Desulforapulum autotrophicum HRM2: one gene and its partner. The protein of the gene in region 1 interacts with the protein of each later gene in a pairwise test. Links are inferred from orthologs where the notes say so. Each region holds a gene or a part of one and is shown on either strand. Other genes may lie near its edges.

Evidence for each region.
Region 2: the proteins of serC (region 1) and selB interact in binary tests that used the Escherichia coli proteins (3 or more experiments, as listed by UniProt). The link is inferred for Desulforapulum autotrophicum HRM2 from one-to-one orthologs.

What each region holds. Positions count from the first base shown.
Region 1 is NC_012108.1:4,013,866-4,016,931, forward strand. Bases 96-2,948 are described here. They hold serC (3-phosphoserine/phosphohydroxythreonine transaminase), read left to right. Parts: upstream 96-905; coding sequence 906-1,991; downstream 1,992-2,948. Other genes in these bases: HRM2_RS17535 (peptide chain release factor 3), read left to right, coding at 96-866; serA (phosphoglycerate dehydrogenase), read left to right, coding at 1,994-2,948. Outside these bases: more of HRM2_RS17535, read left to right, coding at 1-95; more of serA, read left to right, coding at 2,949-3,066. UniProt on the Escherichia coli protein: Catalyzes the reversible conversion of 3-phosphohydroxypyruvate to phosphoserine and of 3-hydroxy-2-oxo-4-phosphonooxybutanoate to phosphohydroxythreonine. Is involved in both pyridoxine and serine biosynthesis.
Region 2 is NC_012108.1:3,728,470-3,731,632, reverse strand. What follows is about bases 50-2,999. They hold selB (selenocysteine-specific translation elongation factor), read right to left. Parts: upstream 2,510-2,999; coding sequence 590-2,509; downstream 50-589. Other genes in these bases: HRM2_RS16270 (DMT family transporter), read right to left, coding at 2,899-2,999; HRM2_RS27140 (hypothetical protein), read right to left, coding at 2,525-2,701; HRM2_RS16280 (nitroreductase), read right to left, coding at 50-552. Also shown: more of HRM2_RS16280, read right to left, coding at 1-49; more of HRM2_RS16270, read right to left, coding at 3,000-3,163. UniProt on the Escherichia coli protein: Translation factor necessary for the incorporation of selenocysteine into proteins. It probably replaces EF-Tu for the insertion of selenocysteine directed by the UGA codon. SelB binds GTP and GDP.

The DNA of each region.
Region 1 (3,066 bases):
GGGAGTACTACCTCAAGGGAAGCCAGACCCCGGTCTTTTTTGGATCTGCCATCAACAACTTCGGGGTAAAAGAGATGCTCGACGCCTTTGTTGAGATGGCACCCCCACCGGGCAAAAGAAAAACCGCAACCCGCACCGTATCCCCGGATGAAACGGCATTTTCAGGTTTCACCTTTAAAATACAGGCCAACATGGACCCTGCCCACAGGGACAGGATCGCCTTTTTCAGAATCTGTTCGGGCAAATTCACCCGGGGCATGCGAGTTCGCCACCACAGAATCGGCAAGGAAATCATCCTGTCCAACGCCACCATCTTCATGGCCCAGGAACGAAACAATGTGGATGAAGCATTTCCCGGAGACATCATCGGCATTCACAACCACGGCACCATCAAGATCGGCGACACCTTTACCGACAAGGAGCCATTAAAGTTCCTGGGTATTCCAAGCTTTGCCCCGGAGCACTTCAGGCGGGTGATCCTCAAGGACCCCCTCAAGACAAAGTCCCTTCAAAAAGGATTGCTCCAGCTTGCTGAAGAGGGAACCATCCAGGTATTCCGCCCCAGCATCAGCAACGACTACATCCTTGGCGCCGTGGGTGCCCTGCAGTTTGACGTAACCATGGCAAGACTCAAGGCCGAGTACAGCGTATCTGCCGGGTACGAACCCGTGGACCTTTCCGTGGCCCGCTGGGTCACCTGTACAGACAGCGAAATTTTCAAACGATTTACAAGGGAAAACCAGTCAAGCCTTGCCATTGACTCTGAAGGCTGGACCACATTTCTTACCACAAGCGAGTACCAGCTTGGATTTGCCGTTGAAGCGTGGCCGGACATCAACTTTCACAAAACCCGTGAATACAACTAGGACAGTCAACAATAACGCCAGCAAATAAAGGAGAGCACCATGATCGACAATCGAATCTTCAACTTCAATGCAGGACCCGCAGCCCTTCCCCTTCCGGTTCTTCAGGAGATCCAATCCTCGTTCCTCAATTTCGACGGTTCAGGCATGTCCATCATCGAAATAAGCCATAGATCCTCCTGGTTTGACGCAGTGATCAACGATGCCGTTGAAAGGACAAAAAGACTTCTTGGCCTTGACGATGGATTCCATGTACTGTTTGTCCAGGGCGGTGCCAGCCTCCAGTTTGCCATGGCTCCCATGAACTTCTTAACCAATGGCCGGTCCGCCGATTATATCAACACCGGCACCTGGTCCACCAAGGCCATTAACGAGGCAAAGATTCTCCATAAAAATTATTCCGTTGTGGCATCCTCGGAAGACAAAAATTTTTCCTACATTCCAAAGGATATCTCGTTTAACAAGGATGCCGCCTATGTGCACATCACCAGCAACAACACCATCAAGGGAACCCAGTGGCACGCCTTTCCCGACACCAACGGAGTGCCCATTGTGGCGGACATGTCATCAGACTTTATGAGCCGGCCCCTTGACATGGACAAATTCGGCATGGTTTATGCCGGCGCCCAGAAAAACATCGGCCCGTCGGGCGTATGCATGGTCATTCTCAAAAAGGAGATGCTCGATCTTGCCACGGATGAGATTCCCACAATGCTGCGCTATGCCACCTATGCGTCAAAGAACTCCATGTACAACACCCCCCCCTGCTTTGGCATCTATACCATCCAGCTGGTTCTCAAATGGCTGGAAGAGACTGTGGGAGGCCTTGAGAAAATGGAGGCCCACAACATTGCCAAGGGAAAAATGCTCTACGATTTCATCAACAACAGCGACTTTTACCGGACAACGGCTGCCCCTGACAGCCAGTCTCTCATGAACGTCACCTTCCGCCTGCCCACGGAAGAGCTTGAAAAAACGTTTGTTGAAAAGGCCACGGCCAGAGGTCTTGGTGGTCTAAAGGGGCATAGGTCCGTTGGTGGCTGCAGGGCATCCCTCTACAATGCAACCACCATGGAGGCAGTTGAGGCTCTTGTCAATTTCATGCAGACCTTTGAACGGGAGAATTAACGATGAAAGTACTGATCAGCGACAAAATGGACCAGGCCGGAATTGATATTTTCAAGAATGAAGAGGGCATTGACGTTGACGTGATCACGGGGCTCTCCCCCCAGGAACTCAAGGAGATCATCGGAGATTACCATGCCCTTGCCATCAGAAGCGCCACAAAGGTGACAAAGGATATTTTGGATGCAGCAACCCACCTCAAGGTCGTGGGAAGGGCCGGCATCGGCCTTGATAATGTGGATATTCCCGAGGCCACACGCCACGGGGTTGCCGTGATGAACACCCCCGGGGGCAACACGGTCACAACGGCTGAGCACGCCATATCCATGATGATGGCCCTGACAAGAAACATTCCCAGGGGCACGGCCACCCTTAAAAAGGGCCTGTGGGAAAAAAAGAACCTCCAGGGCCGGGAGCTGTTCAACAAGACCCTTGGCGTCATCGGGTTCGGCAACATCGGCTCCATCGTGGCAAGACTTGCCCAGGGCCTTAAGATGCAGGTGGTCATCTTTGATCCCAACATCTCAGCCGACCACATTGAAAAAGCCGGCTTTGAAAGCGTAACCCTGGAAGAGCTCTACCAGCGAAGTGACTACATCACCATCCATGTGCCAAAAATCGAAGCCACCACCCATCTGCTCGACAAACAGGCTTTTTCCATGATGAAAACCGGGGTGATGATCATCAACTGCGCAAGGGGCGGCATCATCGAAGAAAAAGACCTCTATGACGCCATCGTATCCAAAAAAGTGGCAGGGGCAGCCCTTGACGTGTTTGAAAAAGAGCCGCCCAAGGACAACCCCCTCCTGACCCTTGACGAGGTTATTGCCACACCCCATCTTGGCGCATCCACCAAAGAGGCCCAGACCAATGTGGCCGTGGCCGTGGCCAACCAGATCATTGCCTATCTGAAACGAGACACCATCATCAATGCCGTGAACGTGCCTTCGGTCACGGGCGAACTTCTGACAAAACTCAAACCCTACCTTTTTCTTGCCGAAAAAATGGGGCTCATGCAGTCCCAGCTGGTCAAGGGACCGTTCAAGGAAATCGTCATTGAGTATGCAGGCAACTTCTT
Region 2 (3,163 bases), 290 kb from region 1 along the record:
TTGTTCCGGGATGTTTAAAAAGTTCCTCACAGGATCAGGAAACTGACCCAGGGCACCCTGGAAACAGCTTGAAATGCCGTGTTCTTCCATGATCAGGGCAAGTGTCTGGGCATAGATGCCCATATCAACGGCCCCCATGATGTTAAGATAGCGCTCCATGGTTAAAAACAGGGCATGGGGGGCGTCAAAAAAGGTCCAGTTGCGCAGCATGGCAAGCATCCTGGCCTGTTTGTCCTTGCGGTCAATTCCCATTGACGAATAAAGGGCGTTTGCCGATCCAAACTGGCGATCCCGGTGGATGCCCCTGTATTTGACCCGCCAGTCAAAATCGGGATTTGGCTCCATGCCGGTCATCACCGCCTTGACCAACCTGTCCTTGAGTTCGTCTTTTTTTGCTCCTGAAACAACATAAACCTGCCAGGGCTGGACATTGCAGTTGGAGGGGGCTAACTGGGCCGTGGTAAATATGTTGACCAGGGTTTCCCGGGGTACGGGTCGGTCCAGAAAACTGCGAACTGAACCCCTTTGTTTCAATAGGGCACTCATTGTCATGGTGGATCAATCCTTGTATTTAAAATCATTTAAACCATCAGTTTTTTTTCCTGAGTTGCCTTGTGTCACCAACGCGGATGGTCAGGTTGATCGAGTCAAAATATTCGATCAAAGGAATCACATATTTTCTGGATATATTTGTCATATCCTTGAATTCAGGGGTGGTTATTTCTCCCTTTTCCTTGAGAACCGTCACAAGGGCCGTTTCAAGCTTCTCAATCTCCCGGGCGTCAAAGTAGAGGTCGTCCTTGGTCTTGACAAGGATTTTCTCGTCGATGAGCATGTGGAGGACATCCGTGGCATTTTTCTGGTCCACGTCCAGGTCTGTGCAGATGGTTCTGAAAAAGGGCGGGGTAAGCCCGGCATTTTGGTAGATGGCGGCAATTTTCTGTTTGACCTCTTCCTGGTCGATTTCAAGGGCCACCTCATGGGTGGCAAGCCTGACCGTATTCTGCTCCTGTTCAACCTTGCCGTCCTTGGCAAGCCTCGCAATTACAAGGGGAAACAGTTTTGAATCCTTGTCCCTCAGCGCCCTGAATTTAGATTTGAGCTCCTGCTTGGGCATTCCTTCTTTCAGGGGGTTGTTCCGGTGGTATTCGGCAAGTTTTTCTTCCATCTGGGCCGCAAGCAGGTCGAACATCTTGCCATGCACAAAGATGCGCCGGTCCTTGTCGGCCAGGACAACGGTTCGATTGGCAAGCATTTTCTGAAGCACTGTGTCGAGCTTTTTATCTGAAATATGGGTCATCAGCCTCAGGTCGGAAAAGGGAGCTCCCTGGAATCCGCTTTCTTCTATGAAGAACGAGAGGGTCTCCTCATCGCTGCTTGAGATCAGGCGGGATAGTCCCTGGATGATTTTTTCGTCAAAGAGTTTGTGTTTTTTGGGCATGGGGTTTAAGACCTGACCCCCACCAAGGGTCTTGATGGGTGAGTAGCTTCTGAGGACAAATCGGTCCCCCTTGAGACAGCATACTGGGGATTCCAGGCGGATCTGGACACAGGCTGTATCTCCCGGTTGCAGTTCTTCCCTGTCCAGGAGCACCAGGTTGCCGAGAATTTCGCTGGTTCCGGAATGGAAGCGTATGCGGGTTCTTGCCTTGGCCGGTTTCGGGTTGGTCGCAAGGTAGATAAGTTCTGCATCCACCATGTGGCTGGGGTGCAGGGTGTCCGGGGTCGACAGAACATCCCCCCGGTTGATCGCCTCCTTGTCCAGCCCCTGGAAATTGATGGCCGTCCGGGTGCCTGCTGCAACCGTGTCAACGCTTTGTCCGTGGACCTGGATGCCCCGCACCTTGGAGGTGATCCGTGACGGGAAAATCATGATGTTTTCTCCGGTATCGATTTTGCCCGACGCAAGGGTGCCGGTAATGACCGTGCCAAAGCCTTTCATGGAGAAAACCCGGTCCACTGGCAGGCGGAATATCGGCGAAAAGGGCCGTTCCGGAATTTGATGACAGATGCGGTCAAGGGTGGTGCGGAACAGATCAAGGCCCTGGCCCGTGGTCGACGAGACCGGAACAATGGGGGCATCCTCGAGAAAGGTTCCCCGGGTGAACTCCTGGATATCCTCAATGGCAAGTTCCATGAGCTCTTCGTCCACCAGATCTATCTTGGTAAGGGCAATGAACCCGTATTTAATGCCCATGAGGGTACAGATTTCCATGTGCTCCCGGGTCTGGGGCATGACGGCCTCGTCTGCGGCAATTGCCATGGCCACAAGATCGATGCCGCTGGCCCCTGCCACCATGTTTTTTATGAACCGTTCATGGCCCGGAACATCCACGATGCCGACAATCTCGCCGTTGGGCAGGGTGATGGAGGCAAATCCCAGCTCAATGGTGATACCTCGCTCCTTTTCCTCTTTAAGGCGATCGGTTTCAATGCCGGTTAACGCCCGGATCAGGCTGGTTTTTCCATGGTCAATGTGGCCTGCGGTGCCTAGTATGATCTGGTTCAAGGTCAGGGCTCCTGTTTACTTTTTGGGTTTGCGTTTTTTGATCATTTCCATAAGATAAGCAGCACCTACCAGTCCGATGCCCGTGAGGGCACCTGCAAAGATGCTCCAGTCAGGCCTGAAGATTCTGGCAATTAAAACTCCAAACACAAGCCCGAGTATTAGTCTTACAATAAATATGTAGAAATTGTTCATGTTTGTTTTGCATCCTTATTAAGGGGTGATAGGGGGAAATCATAGTCAAACTTTGGTCAATGGTCAATATCAAATTCCCCGTGGGCCAGGGTACCCTTTATGAACCGCCTCGGGTTTCCAGCGTTGGCATGAAATTAAACGAGGAATCTTGTGGAATCAGGGCCACCCCTTATAAACCGGGTTAAGTTCCCGGTTAGTCATCCCACTTTGATGAGAACGGCGCCTGCAACAATGAGGCAGGCACTGATGGTTCTTCCCACGGTCAGGACCTCCCGGAACACAAGGTAGCCAATGGCAAGGCTGAAAATGGTGCTGATCTGGCGCAGGGCCGATGCGTAGCTGGCGTAGGCCTCCTGAAGTCCCATTCGAAACGAGACAAAGGAGAGCAGCATCACCAGACCACCCCCCAGGAGGGTCAAAGGAGCGGCTGCGAACGCTCGGATGACAAGGCCCATCTGCCGC